DNA from 2 places in the Paenibacillus guangzhouensis genome. Region 1 is predicted to be linked to the other one. Evidence: riboswitches for the same ligand, from Rfam matches in the RefSeq annotation. Region 1 holds a riboswitch; the other holds the start of a gene.
The links. A riboswitch is a leader RNA that binds a small molecule or an ion and turns the genes downstream of it on or off. The one in region 1 is predicted to bind ZMP and ZTP.
Positions count from the first base shown of each region.

Region 2: linked by a shared signal. The riboswitch ahead of GCU39_RS18585 (bifunctional 5,10-methylenetetrahydrofolate dehydrogenase/5,10-methenyltetrahydrofolate cyclohydrolase) and the one ahead of rpiB (ribose 5-phosphate isomerase B) in region 1 are both predicted to bind ZMP and ZTP.

Region 1 is NZ_CP045293.1:6,001,428-6,009,043, forward strand. It holds gene spoIIR (stage II sporulation protein R) at 1-93, shown strand, start outside; gene GCU39_RS27040 (L-threonylcarbamoyladenylate synthase) at 172-1,353, shown strand; gene GCU39_RS27045 (manganese efflux pump MntP) at 1,475-2,035, shown strand; gene GCU39_RS27050 (low molecular weight protein arginine phosphatase) at 2,274-2,849, shown strand; ZMP/ZTP riboswitch at 2,902-2,983, shown strand; gene rpiB (ribose 5-phosphate isomerase B) at 3,135-3,587, shown strand; gene GCU39_RS27060 (TIGR01440 family protein) at 3,630-4,187, shown strand; gene GCU39_RS27065 (serine hydroxymethyltransferase) at 4,239-5,489, shown strand; gene GCU39_RS27070 (MFS transporter) at 5,643-6,890, shown strand; gene GCU39_RS27075 (ABC transporter permease) at 6,915-7,616, opposite strand, start outside.
Region 2 is NZ_CP045293.1:4,134,677-4,142,292, reverse strand. It holds gene GCU39_RS18610 (TetR/AcrR family transcriptional regulator) at 1-156, shown strand, start outside; gene GCU39_RS18605 (hypothetical protein) at 191-766, opposite strand; gene GCU39_RS18600 (matrixin family metalloprotease) at 890-1,936, opposite strand; gene GCU39_RS18595 (hypothetical protein) at 2,149-2,496, shown strand; gene htpG (molecular chaperone HtpG) at 2,571-4,448, opposite strand; ZMP/ZTP riboswitch at 4,660-4,745, shown strand; gene GCU39_RS18585 (bifunctional 5,10-methylenetetrahydrofolate dehydrogenase/5,10-methenyltetrahydrofolate cyclohydrolase) at 4,842-5,693, shown strand; gene GCU39_RS18580 (cyclodeaminase/cyclohydrolase family protein) at 5,696-6,331, shown strand; gene GCU39_RS18575 (class I SAM-dependent methyltransferase) at 6,575-7,324, shown strand; gene GCU39_RS18570 (GNAT family N-acetyltransferase) at 7,392-7,616, shown strand, end outside.

The DNA.
Region 1 (7,616 bases):
GGAGCGGATGCAGGCGGCGAGACCGAGGTGCGATTCTTCTTATGGGATTGGATCGTCCAACTATTCGATTTCATCGTAGGGCTGTTCAGCTAGAACGGCGGATTGTCAAATTGTGATATAATATAGGTTAACTTATTGGTAAGGAACTGAGCGCTCATGCAAGCTAATGAAATGATACGTAATACAACCTATTGGGAAGTTCAAAATATCGAAGCCTCCGGTGAGGCGCTGACGGAAGCGGCACGTATTCTCGCATTGGGCGGGACGGTCGCTTTTCCGACGGAGACGGTGTATGGGCTTGGCGCAGACGCGCGAAGCACCAGCGCTGTCGAACAGATTTTCGCGGCCAAAGGAAGACCTTCGGACAACCCGCTCATCGTACACATCGCGGATCCGGCCGATCTGGATTCGCTTGTTTTGCCTTACAACGAGACGGCGCGTCGATTGATGGATCGCTTCTGGCCAGGGCCGCTTACGATCGTCTTACCCGTCCGTTCCGGCGTAATCTCCCCCCGTGTTACGGCGGGGTTATCGACCGTTGGTGTGCGCATGCCGGCGCATGATGTGGCGCTCGCGCTAATCGCGCGCTCGGGCTGCCCAGTTGCGGCGCCTAGCGCGAACCGCTCGGGACGTCCAAGCCCGACGCTTGCTGCGCATGTGCGCGAAGATCTCGCGGGCCGCATCGACGGCATTGTCGATGGCGGGCCGACAGGCGTCGGCGTCGAGTCGACCGTCGTCGAGCTCGTCGGCGACCGTGTCAACGTGCTGCGCCCAGGCGGCATCACGGTGGAGGCGCTGCGCGAGGTCGCTGCCGAGGTCACGATCGACCCGGCGCTTACGCGCACGTCCGACATCGCGCCAAGCGAGGCGATCGCAGCAGCAGCAGAACCGGCCGTGGACGTGAGCCGCTGCGAAGGCGGCAGCGCCCTTGCTGTAGGCGCAGCAGAGCATGCCGCTCCCGCGGACGCCGAGGGCCATGCCCCGCGTTCGCCGGGCATGAAGTACGCGCACTATGCGCCGCGCGGCACGATGCGCATCGTCAAGGGCGATGCGCCAGAGCAGGTCTCGGCTTGGATCCAAGCCGAGCTGGATGCGGCGTCGCAGCGCGGGGAGCGCAGCGGCGTGCTCGCCTTCGACGAACATATCGCGTCTTATCGCGCGGATGTCGTCGTCTCCTGTGGCAGCCTGCATGCGCTGGAGCATGCTGCACAACGGCTCTATGCCGCATTGCGTGAATTCGATGAGCAGGGCGTCACATTCATCCTCGCCGAAGCTTGTCCAGAAGACGGCATTGGCCTTGCGGTCATGAACCGTCTCGTGAAAGCTGCAGGTCACCAGATCATCCAGTTGTAAAGGAGATTATTTTTCTTAGGTACGATGGCGTTGTTTCCCTCTCGTCCCACATTTTCATGTATCTTTCTGGCCCTGTCCGCATATGGTTGTACAAGATCATTTGGACAATGGAGGAACACGGATGGATACAGGCTTAGCGATTTGGGGCGAGCTGATTACCATACTAGTCATGGCTGTCGCGTTAGGATTTGATGCGTTTTCGCTAGGACTCGGCATTGGTATGAAAGGAATTCGCGTACGTGAGATTCTGAAGATCGGGGTCGTGGTTGCCCTCTTCCACATCATGATGCCATTAGCGGGATTGTTCATGGGGCAATATGTGGGATCGCTGCTTGGGAGTGTTGCCACGTTAGCTGCAGGCGGACTATTGCTATTGCTGGGCGGACATATGATATATAGCTCCTTGCGGGGAGATGCTGCGCAATCGATTGATTACCGAAGCGGCTGGGCGATTATTTTATTTTCGCTCTCCGTTAGTATCGATTCCTTTTCAGTTGGGGTATCCTTAGGCATGTTCCAGATTAATTTATGGCTGACGATTTTAACCTTTGGACTGTTCGGCGGAATGATGTCGATCTTGGGATTGTTGCTTGGCAGTCGAGTCAGCCACCGGCTTAGCGAATATGGCGAGGCGTTTGGCGGTGTCATTTTGTTTACATTTGGTGTACTATTTATCCTGTAAGAGGTAATTCAAAAGTCATCTTTTGATCACGAAGTGTTTGAAGTAGCGGATTCGACATCGAATCTTGCGTTCATCCTTGAAGTCCGGTATTCATTTAGGTTTGGCCTAAACTCCATTCCTCCTTCTTCGGATTCACACAACCTTCTCGGTGCTGAAAAGCCGACTTTTGAACAGCGATTATATTGAACCACTACAGAACCGAATTTAATCTAGCAAGCGAAAAGGAGTTGAGCGTGTGATGAACATCTTATTCGTATGCACCGGGAACACATGCCGGAGTCCGATGGCAGAAGCATTGCTGCGCAAGCTTGCGAAGGATGCAAACTTAGATATTGAAGTTCGTTCAGCAGGTGTTGCTGCATCGCACGGGGCGTCGATCTCGAGGAATGCCGTCGCTGCGCTGCAGGATCATCAGATCGATGCGGCAGGTGCCTCCTCTACGCCGCTTACGGGCCGTGAGGTCGATTGGGCAGACCTGATCTTGACGATGACAAGCGGACATAAGCAGCACGTTGTGCAGCAGTTTCCTGGTTCAATCGATCAGATCTATACCCTCAAAGAATATGTGGAAATGGACGAGCAAGTCATTCGAGATATGATTACGCTGGAAGAGCGTATTGCTGACTGGCAGATGAAACATGCCTTAGGAGAACCGATTCCAGATTCCGACCGCGCAGCGATTATCGCCCTTCAGCAGCGCATTCCGAACTTTGATATTCGTGATCCTTATGGCGGTTCCCTTACGGAGTACCGTCATTGTCTGACGGAGATTCATAGCGCGTTGTTGAAGCTGCTGAAGCGTACGCAAGGCTGAAAATACACCATTGATTTTCAAGTTCGTATACGATATGATGAACCTATCGAGACAGATCCGATGTAACTGGCGACGAAGTGGACATTACCACGGTGGAGCATCGGAACATACGGCCGGTCGCCTGGGCAAAAGAGCAATGACGTGAATTCGACGCGTCCTGCTCTTTTTTTCGTTTTTTCCCCAGAAATTAGGTATACTATAGTAGGTTGTTTATAAAGTCAGCCGACTTTCTGAACACATCCGAGTATGGAATATGATTACGATGGGGTAGCAGGAGGAACGACTATGAAAATCGCTATTGGCGCAGACCACGCAGGAACGCTTCTCAAAGACGGGTTAATTCAAGTTATTCGTTCATTAGGACATGATGTAGAGGATCTTGGCTGCAATTGCACAGATTCGGTTGATTATCCGGATTATGCGATTGCGGTATGCGAGCAAGTGGTGAAGGGGCAAGCGGATCGTGGCATTCTTGTCTGCGGAACAGGCATTGGCATGAGCATCGCAGCGAATAAGGTTCCAGGCATCCGTTGTGCGCTTGTGCACGATCTTTTCTCGGCAAAAGCAACGCGGGAACATAACAATACGAACGTTCTTGCGATGGGGGAACGCGTCATCGGTCCAGGCATCGCGGAGGAAATTGTTAAAGTATGGCTCGATACACCGTTTAGCGAAGGGCCTCGTCACGTGAACCGCGTGAACAAAGTTAATCAAATCGAGCAGCAGTATCGTTCCTAGTCGATCTTTTTCAGCATGAAGAAGTGGAAGGAGACGGTTACGATGAATCAACAAGAACAAGAATCCATTCAGCAGCAGGTCGAGCAGATTATACGCGAGCTTGTCGAGGTCGCATCGATTCGAGCTGGGCAGATTGTCGTGATCGGCACGAGCACCAGTGAAGTCGTTGGTCAACGGATCGGGACGGGCGGTGCAGAAGCGATAGCGGCCGAGTTGTACGCAGGGTTTGAGAAGGTGCGCAGCGAAGTCGGCTTCTATCTCGCCTTTCAATGCTGTGAGCATTTGAATCGCGCGCTGGTTGTTGAACGTGCGGCGGCAGATGCGTATCGGCTAGACGAAGTGTCTGCGGTGCCAATCGCCAAAGCCGGCGGTTCGATGGCAGCTTATGCGTATCGGCAGCTGAAGGAACCATGCCTGGTGGAGACGATCGAAGCCCATGCGGGGATCGATATCGGGGAGACGTTGATCGGCATGCATTTACGCCGCGTCGCTGTCCCTGTACGTCCATCGATCAAGCAGGTGGGGCAAGCGCGCGTCACGATGGCGCGTACGAGACCGAAGCTTATCGGCGGCGAACGAGCAGTTTATACGTGCAACTAGCACTCAATATATTGGAGCCTAGCTCCGCCTAATCATGAGGAGGAATTGGAAATGGTAGATCAATTGAGACAAGCAGACCCCGAAGTATTGAAAGCAATGGACCTTGAGCTTCAACGCCAACGCAACAACATTGAGTTGATCGCGTCGGAGAACATTGTAAGCGAAGCGGTTATGGAAGCCATGGGTACAGTTCTTACGAATAAGTATGCAGAAGGCTACCCAGGCAAGCGCTACTATGGCGGCTGCGAGCATGTTGATATCGTAGAAGATATTGCTAGAAACCGTGCCAAAGAATTGTTCGGTGCCGAGCATGCCAACGTACAACCTCACTCCGGTGCACAAGCGAACATGGCGGTATACCTTGCAGCATTGCAACCTGGCGATACGGTTCTTGGTATGAACCTGGCACATGGCGGTCACTTAACGCATGGCAGCCCAGTGAATGCATCTGGATTGCTCTACAATTTCGTTGCTTACGGTGTATCGGAAGAAGACTTCCGCATCGATTATGAAGATCTGCGCAAAGCAGCGTTCAAGCATAAACCTCGCATGATCGTTGCAGGTGCTAGTGCTTACCCGCGCATCATTGATTTCGAGAAAATCGCAGCGATCGCAAATGATGTAGGCGCGTTGTTCTTCGTCGATATGGCGCACATCGCAGGTCTTGTTGCAGCTGGTTTGCACCCAAGCCCAGTGCCGCATGCACACTTCGTTACGACAACAACGCACAAAACATTGCGCGGACCTCGCGGCGGTATGATTTTATGCCGCAAAGCTTGGGCACAAGCGATCGATAAAGCAGTATTCCCAGGTACACAAGGTGGACCACTCATGCACGTCATCGCTTCGAAAGCCGTTGCGCTTGGTGAAGCCTTACAGCCATCCTTCAAGACCTATGCACAAAACGTCATCAACAATGCGCAAGCTCTTGCTGCAGGGTTGATCGAAGAAGGCTTGAACTTGGTATCCGGCGGAACCGATAACCACTTAATGCTGATCGATACACGTAACTTGAACATCACAGGGAAAGATGCTGAGCACGTGCTCGATTCCGTCAACATTACGGTGAATAAAAATGCGATTCCATTCGATCCAACGAGCCCATTTGTAACAAGCGGCATCCGGATCGGTACACCTGCGGCAACATCCCGTGGTATGGATGAAGCAGCGATGAAGACGATCGCGAAAGTCATCGCCATGACACTCAAAAATCCGAAGGATGAGGCAGTACTTGAGAAAGCGCGCGGCATGGTGCGTGATCTGACTGCGCAATTCCCGCTTTACCCGACCTTGAAATATTAATCTTAAAAAGCAGATCGACAACCGACTCCTTACTAAGGGGTCGGTTTTTTTGGCATTATCGAAGAAGTCGCTTGTTTTTGTGTGTATTTGTGTGGGATAAATTCATTGACACACGCTTCCCCGTTCGGTATGCTGTCAAAAACAGGAATACGGGTGAGGCGATTGGAGAACAAACAAAAAATACAAGCGCTTGCATGGATTACGGCGATTTGCTTATTAGGGGACTCCATGCTTTATGTTGTGCTGCCAATCCATTGGAAGGAGATTGGGCTATCCTCCTTGTGGGAAGTCGGTATTCTCCTCTCTGCCAATCGATTAATTCGGTTACCGCTCAATCCGCTGATTGGCTGGTTGTATCGCTCTATTTCGACGCGTACAGGGGTATTACTTGCAGTCAGTCTCGCAGCGATCACGACAGCCTCTTGCGGTATTGTCGGCAGCTTCTGGGTGCTGCTCGTGATGCGGATACTATGGGGGATTGCTTGGAGTTTCTTGCGTCTTGGTGGGTATTTGACAGTTATGCAGCTCTCGGATTCGGGGAATCGGGGCCGATACATCGGTACGTACAATGGCATATCGGGTATTGGCGGTCTTGTCGGAATGCTCGTAGGCTCCTTTGCGGTCGATCTGTTCGGTATGCGGACGGTGTCGCTCGTCTTCGGGGCAATAGCCTTGCTCAGCATTCCTTATGTGATACGCTATATCTCTGACTCAAGGATTGAGATCCATGCTGACGGGACGAAACATGAACATCGCGTAAGCTTTTGGAGAGTGCCGACGGTATTATGGATGCTTGTCACGGGTCTAGCGATGGCGCTCGTGTTCCAAGGGATGTTCAACGCGACCTTAAGCCGTCTCATTCAGGTGCATGAATCCACGTTCGTGACGATTGGCGCCTTGACCATTGGGGCAGCTTCCCTTACGGGCATCTTACAGGCGATCCGCGCGAGCTGGCAGCCATGGCTAGCCCCTCTCATTGGCCGAGGTTTCGACCGCGCTGCACGTCCGCATCGCGTTGTAGCTGCCGTACTGATCGCTGCAGCTTGTCTGCTGGCGATCATCCCGCTGCAGATGCCGCTTGGCATCTGGATCGTCTTATTGCTTGGCTTACAGTTGGTTATTAGTGCCGTGACGACCGTTGTCGACTCATTCGCTACGGAAGTGTCTGCATCGCAACCTTCGAAAGTAGCCATTATGACCGCCTACACCGTTACGACGGATCTAGGCGCATCCATTGGCCCTACGCTTGCGTACACGCTGGACGCAGCCACGGGGACAGCTTCCATCTATTGGTGTGCTGCTGTGATTGTTCTCGCGATTAGCATTCGATGGGTGATCCCGTTCTCTACGGCATCGAATCGCCACGAATACAACAAGGGCTCTGAATCCATTACGGATTAAGAGCCCTTCGTTATTTAGCTAGCATTAGTCGAATCTACGTTTACGGTAGATGAAAAGACAGACGGGGATCGATAGGACTGTCCAGATCAAAATATTGAGGAAGTCGCCTTGAATGGCGCTGAATCCATTTCCTTTTGATACTTCCATTAATGCATGGGTTAGACGATCCGTTGGCAAATAAGACACGATGTTGATGAGAAATTCATTTTTCAGCATCGGTGCGAACATCGGCCCGACCATGAAGATTAAGAGGACCGGCAAGCCGGAGATCGATGTCTCTTGAACTGTACGGGATATCAGGCCGATGATCGTACCGATTGCGATGAACATAATAAGCGATAGAAGGAACATGAGAACGAGCCATAAATAATCTAGCGTAAATGTAGGGCCGACAACAGCAACGCTAATCGCAACAACCGCAATCGAGATGAGCATCGTGATGAAGCTCTTGCCGAATAGCACTTCAACAGCGGAAGCTGGGGACAGCATGAGAACGCGAAGGGTATGCTTCTCTTTCTCTTCGGATACCATGCTTGCCTGGACGAAGGCTGCCGTCATAGACAAGACGAACAACAGGGGCATGCTTAATAGGATGCCAGCTTCCATCCCCATCCGTTGGAATAGGAAGGTGAACATGATTGGCATTGCAGCCATCAACAGGACTTGTGGGTTTTTAACCGCGTCTTTCCATTCTTTTTGAACAATTGCTTGAAATCTTCTCATTGA
Region 2 (7,616 bases), 1.9 Mb from region 1:
TATGCAACTTCAGCCCACTTGGGGCTCATGACCTATTGGCTCGAAGCGGGGATGCCATATACCCCGGCCTTTATGGCGCTGCAGCTCAAGCGGCTGCATATGCTAGGTCCGACACAGGTCGTGACGAATACATCACAAACAAAGAGCAGTCCCTAGAATTATTCTAGGAACTGCTCTTTGTTCGAAGCGGTTATTTTGCACGGTTATATGATTCACGAAGCAAGCTCTTCGTTGCAATATTTAGAAAGGTATCGCCGGTTTTCACATAGATACTATCATCTTCATTGATTGGTCGATACACACCATCGCTAATGCGCCGAAGGAAGAGAACGACTTCTTGATTCTCGGTTAGTAAGGTTGTTGCGGATGAGACCACATGGAGTTTACCGAATGTTCCTCCCATCTGCGAGACGATGATCGCGTCGTCGTATATAGGCATGTCGTCTGTTTTGATGACATCTAATACGATGACTTGTGTATTGGTATGGTACGTCGATAAGTTGCCTTCGACATAAGGACTGTTGACCCGATGGGCTGCTTTCCCGCGAATGACGAGGTCTGCAGCAGCTTCCAGCTCGGTTTCATCACGATAGAAGACAGACCACGAGGGTTCCAGGGTGAGAGTCTCCATTTCTTGAATAATGGACGACGTAGACGCCTCGGAGGATGTGGATTGAGGGATATGCTGTTGCACAGGGACGATTTCATTGCGAAATGAACAAGCTGTGAGGAATAAAACGCCTAAGATTAAGATCATTTTCTTCATTTTTCCATCCCCTCCGCCCCTATAGACGGGTTGCACGGTTATAATGTTTCACTTGGGAGAGAGTGGGCAGATACAATAAAACGATCCCTCTATTAGAGAGAGGGATCGTCTATTTCGATCAGCTTATTGCTCGGAATCGGATAAACTGGAGAATTGAAGGGACTTTGCGTTCGAGATATTCTGAAAGGTCTCGCCGCCTCCGACATAGATGCCGTCATCTTGGTTAATCGGACGATACGTGCCGTCGCCATTGTCACGAAGGAACAAGACAACTTCTTGCGCTTGGCTCAGCAGGGTCGAGCCATCCGCGTAGACTTTCAGATTCCCGAAGGTACCGCCCATTTGTGTGATGGTAATCGAGCTGCCTTCTTGCGCATCATCGCCCTTCACGACATCCTGAACATCGATTTGACTTAACGTTGCATAGGACGTAGCATCGGTTTGTCGGAAGAAGCTCTGACCGGACGCAGCGACGGTCCCACGGACGACAAGATCCGCTGCTCTCGTCAGTTCTTCTTCGTTCGCATAGTAGACAGCCCATGAAGGGTGCATGTGGATTACTTCTTCTCCTTCAGCGGCTGCTTCTTGTTCTGGTGTGTTGTTCATGAGGAGGGCCGGATATAATCCGTTCACAACGGAAATATCGGATGAAGCCGGAGAGAGAGGTCTGTTGAGTACACCTTTGTCTGTGAAGGTATAGGGATTCATGATCGATGTCGTCTCGACGACGGATGTATGGTTGAGTCCCAAGGAATGGCCGATTTCATGCGCTGCAACGCCTGCCTTGATGCTGCTCGTATATTTGGATTGATTCGTGAAATAGGTGTTTAGATTCACGGTTGCTTTGGTGATCTTGCCGCTGATCGTGCTGTAAGATGCGTTGCCGTCCCAATCGACATTGGCATTATTGACATCGGTCGCATAGTAGGTTGTGTCTACGCCTAGTTTGGCGGTGACTTGGAAATTTGAGGCGCTCTTCCATTTGGAAGCGCCACTGGACCAAGCGGATAGATCTGCGCTGCTGGATACGTTCAACGTCTGTGTGCGGCTGGGCCATTTCCCGAACGAGGTTGGTGCTGCGAATACAGGTGTGCTGCCGAGCAATAAGGTAAGACTGGTCGCTACGGCCACGGCCATGGTGCCCAGTCTTTGTTGTTTGTTTCTCATCATAAAGCCTCCTATAATGTTAATAAATGACAAATATATGATTCTGCGCAAATCTACAAAAACCTTCTTTCTATGAAAATATTTTCCTATATATGACAAAATAGTGGAATATAATATGATTTAAATTTGGATGTCATATTATAAAATTTCCATATATTGAAACATTATTGACGTAAGAGACGTTAGAAGAGTGAGGTGATTCGCTCTTGAAAATAATGATGTTATTACTAGCCCTGTTCCTATTAACGAGCTGCTCAGCGGGTCAGATCAGCGAGAAAACTGAGATAACCCAGATCGATTCTTCCATAGCTTCGATTTCTGCGCCCAGTGTGAAATGGAATGATCGGATTTATCATGAAACTCAAGAAGAAGTGACGGACATTGGGGAAGAAATCGGTGTAATTGAAACGCAATCGACGGATGAGATAATGGAAACACCGAATAATCACGCGACGTCCTATTCGCCAGGAACGAAGTTGTTCGCCATCCAAGGCATTGACACTTCGGAAGCGATAGCGATACAAGCAGGGGAGAAGACTTACTATAAAGCGGTCGCGAAATGAAACGATAAGTCAGCGTAGATATAGAAAAGGCAGCTCCCATCATGGTGGGAACTGCCTTTTGTGTTACTTGGTTCTTAGACCATGACCTTACAAATATCGTTCGTGAAGGCAACCGGATCTTGGATCGGCAAGCCTTCAATAAGTAGGGCTTGATGGTACAAGAGATTTACGTACAAGTTCAGCTTCTCTTGGTCAGATGCGTGAGCATCTTTGAGCGACTGGAACACCTCATGGTTGACGTTGATTTCGAGTACTTTGTCGGCCTTCACATCTTGGCTGTTCGGCATCGCGCTTAAGATTTTCTCCATCTCAATCGTTAGCTCGCCTTCCGTGGAAAGGCAGACCGGATGGCTCTTTAAGCGTTTGGAAGCTTTAACGTTCTTCACTTTGCCGGCCAAAATTGTCTTCATCTGATCGAACAGCGCTTGGTTCTCTTGCTCTTCCGCTTCCGCAGCCTTGTCATTCGCGTCTGCTTCGATGCCAAGATCGCCGCTGGACACGGATTTGAATTCCTTCTCTTTGTAGTTCATGATCATCTTGATCGCGAACTCGTCGATATCATCGGTCAGGTACAAGATTTCGTAGCCTTTGTCCGCGACAAGCTCCGTCTGAGGAAGCTTCTCGATCCGCTCAACCGAATCGCCTGCTGCATAGTAAATGTACTTCTGCTCTTCCGGCATGCGCGAAATGTATTCATCGAGCGTCACCATCTTCTTCTGGGTGGAAGAGTAGAACATCAGCAAGTCTTGCAGCGTTTCTTTGTTCATGCCGTAGTCGCTATATACGCCGTACTTGAGCTGTCTTCCGAAGGCTTTGAAGAATTGCTCATATTTCTCGCGCTCATCCTTAAGAAGACTTGCTAGAGCGCTCTTAATTTTGTTCTTAATATTTTTGGCGATCAAGCTCAGCTGACGATCATGCTGCAGCATCTCGCGGGAAATGTTGAGGGAGAGATCCTCCGAATCAACCAGTCCTTTGACGAAGCTGAAGTAGTCTGGCAGCAGGTCTGCGCATTTATTCATGATTAACACGCCGTTCGAGTAGAGCTCAAGACCTTTCTCATATTCCTTCGTGTAATAATCAAATGGCGTATTCTCAGGAATGTAGAGAATCGCGTTGTACACGACCGCGCCGTCTGCGCTGATATGCAAGTGCTTCAGCGGTTTGTCGAAGCCGTAACGCTTCTCATTGTAGAAGTTCTCGTAATCTTCGGCTGTCAGTTCGTTCTTATTTTTGCGCCAGATTGGCACCATGCTGTTCACGGTCTGCTCTTCTTGATAGTCTTCCAGTTCTTCGCTGCCTTCAACCGGACGCTTCCCATGCACATCCATCTTAATCGGATAACGGATGAAATCGGAATATTTCTTGATGATCGATTTGAGGCGGTATTCCTCCAAATATTCATCATAGGAATCTTCTTCGGTATTCGGCTTGATATGGAGCACGATTTCTGTACCTACAGTCGCTTTCTCGGACGGCTCAATCGTGTAGCCGTCTGCACCCGACGATGCCCAGACATACGCTTCGTCGCTGCCGAAGGCTCTGCTGTATACTCTCACTTCGTCTGCGACCATGAAGGCCGAATAGAAGCCGACGCCGAATTGGCCGATAATGTTGTGGCCGTCTTTCGCTTCGTTCTCCTTCTTGAAAGCGAGCGAGCCGCTCTTCGCGATGACGCCGAGATTGTTCTCAAGGTCTTCCTTCGTCATCCCAATCCCTGTATCGGTGATCGTTAATGTACGAGCCTCTTTGTTCGCCGTCACTTTAATGAAGTAGTTGTCTTTATCGAAGACAAGGCTATCGTTGCTTAGCGCCATATAGTACATTTTATCGATCGCATCACTCGCGTTCGAGATAAGCTCGCGCAGGAAAATTTCACGCTGCGTATAGATGGAATTAATCATCATTTCAAGTAATCGTTTGGATTCGGCTTGGAATTGCTTCTTCGTCATGAATAAATCTCCTCTCAAGGTTAAAGGTCAGATATGTGTCGCTGCTCTAATTATGTCATACGTCTACACTGTGATTAGCACTCTGAATCATTGAGTGCTAATTCTTATTTTTATATACCATATTCCAAAATTGGGTGTCAATAGCGCAGGGCACGTCGGAGCAGACAATTCGTGGGTGCATCTTCTGGCCATCTCTGCTACAATACATACAAAAGCGGGATGTGACTGGCGAAATTGAGTGGAATGAACCACGAGGAAGCCTCCCGATCTAACGATCCGTTCGCCTGGGGAAAAGTATTTGCAGAAGAATCGCGACATGCGAGTCTGCTGTGAATGCTTTTTTTTGTTTTCATACGACAATGTATGAATTATCTCAAGAAGGAGGTTGTCGATGTGACAACAATCATGAAGGCGAAGGAAGCGGCGGATCTCGTGTATGAGAACGTGAAGCTGCAGGTGGATGGGTGGAAGGACGAGGGATATGAGCCTCGCCTGGCTGTCATCTTAGTGGAAGGAGACCCGGCATCCGCCTATTATGCGCAGTCCAAACAGAAGATTGCACAGCGGCTTGGGATTACCTACGATCTCTATACGTATCCGGTGGAGGTGCGCGAAGAGGAGATCATACAGCAGGTTGCGCGACTGAATGAGGATGCCGGCGTGCACGGCATTATGCTGGAGTTACCGCTACCGAAGCATCTATCTGCGTCAACCATCGTGAATGCGATCGCTCCTTGGAAAGACATCGATGGGGTCACCCCGAGCAATCAGCGGGCGACCATTACAGGAGAAGCGGGACTCTATCCGGCGACACCTCAGGCATGCATCCAGCTCCTGAAGCATTACGGTTATACGCTGGAAGGGAAAAACGTGACCTTGATCGGCCGTGGACAGACGGTAGGGCTCCCATTATTCCATCTGCTTCAGCATGAACAAGCGACGGTGACGGTCTGCCATTCGAGAACAAAGGATCTCGCGATGCATCTAGGCCATGCAGACATTGCGATTGCTGCCGTAGGACGTGCGCATATGATTCAGCCGAATATGGTGCATGAGCGCCTCGTGATGGTCGACGCTGGCATTAATGAGACGGTGGACGGCAAAATTGTTGGAGATATATCGCCGGAGGTAGCTACACAGGTGCAAGCCATATCTCCTGTACCAGGTGGGGTTGGGACGCTCACGACAGCGATTCTCTATCAGAATCTGACGAAGGCGATTCGCCTACAGAAGGGGGTACAGTAATCATGCGTACGAATCTATGGGATCAATCGATTCGGACTTTTGTCGAGCAAGCCGGGAGCGCTCGTCCGACACCAGGGGGAGGCAGTGTGGCTGCGCTTGTCGCGGCCTTGGGCGCTTCGATGACATCGATGGTCGGCAATCTGTCGTTAGGCGAGAAATATGCAGCCTATCAAGAGCAAATGCTAGAGGCATTAGACCGGATGAACAAACTCACGGCAATTTATGAGCAACTGCTCGCGCAGGATATTGATTGCTTCGAGCAGTATATGGCGGCGCTGAAACTGCCGCGGAACACGGAAGAGGAGCGGGCAGCGCGTACTGCGGCGATGGAACAAGCGACAATTCAGGCGATCGATGTCCCGCTTCGTCTGATCGAGGCGTGTCTTGCAGGAATACGCCATGCGAAAGGGATCGTTGATTGCTGCAACCCATATGTGCTATCGGATCTTGGTATTAGTGCGATTTTGCTTGAGGCTGCTGCATCGTCGGCGCTGCTAACGGCACAGATCAATCTGGTGTCGCTGAAGGATGCGTCGTTAAAACAGCAGTATCATGATTCCATCGCGCGATTGATGACGGATATCGATCGGCTGAAGCAGGAGACGATGGGAACGGTACGAACCCGTATGGGCGTGTAACGACCGCTGCGTTCTTGAAAATACCGGAGAAATCCGAGTATACTTGAAGTATTCTTCCAAATTGAGGTGAACGGAACATGGCATTCCAAATGATGCGAGGTAGATAGTCTCCGGGCTGGGTAACACGCGTGCCAGCTATCAAGGGGGTCGTATGCCCTTTTGCGTAACGGAGAATATCTATGAGATCACTTGGCAGGCTTTTTTCGTTTGACGATGAATCATTTTGGAAGGTGGAATAAAACAATGAATGAACGCGAATATCGACAATTTTACGATCAGGTGGGTGCATTGAACGGCTGGGATTTCAGCAGCATGCAGATGGTATCGGAAGGGGACTCATGTGACCTCTACCTAGAGGTAACGAAGGTCTGCCGGAAGACGGATCTCCTCTTGGATATTGGAACCGGCGGGGGAGAAGCGCTACTATCGATGGCTGATACGGTACAGCTGGCGATTGGCATCGATTGCTCATCCGGCATGATGGAAACCGCGACGCGAAATCTGAGACGGGCGGGAGCAACCAATGTGTGCTTCTACCAAATGGATGCAGAGCGACTCGTTTTCCCAGATGGCATGTTCAATATCGTCTCTTGCAGACACTCGGCTTTTGACACACATGAAGTTGCTAGAGTCCTTGCGGATGATGGCTACTTCTTCACACAGCAGGTCAGCGAGCATGACAAATGGAATGTGAAGCAGGCGTTCGGAAGAGGTCAAGCCTGGGGAATCGCACAGGGCACCTTGCTGCGCCAATCTGTGCAAGCTTTAGAGGGAGCAGGCATGAAGGATATTCAAGTCTATGAATATGATACGGACGAATATTATGCATCCGTTCAGGATCTCCTATTCCTGCTCATGCATACGCCGATCATTCCGAACTTCGGACAGGATGAGCGAGACCATGCGCTGTTGAAGCAGTTCGTCGAGGCGAATCAATGCGATCGCGGGATTCGGACGAATGCCGCCCGCTTCATGATTGTCGCACGTAAATAATCATTTCCACGATCCTCGTTATCCGGTTGGTAACGAGGATTTTTATACATTGTAAAGGAGATAAGCGATGAATATCCGACAAGCTGTAGTAGAAGATTGCCAACATATCAGTCACCTTGCATATCGCTCCAAAGCGTATTGGGGCTATTCCGAAGACTTCCTGGCAAAATGTAAAGACGACCTGACGGTTACCGCGCCATATTTGGAACAATATATCGTGTATGTCTTGGAGCAGCATGATGAGATTGTTGCGTTCTATAGCTTCTCTGTGCAAGAGAAGAAGCTGGATGCG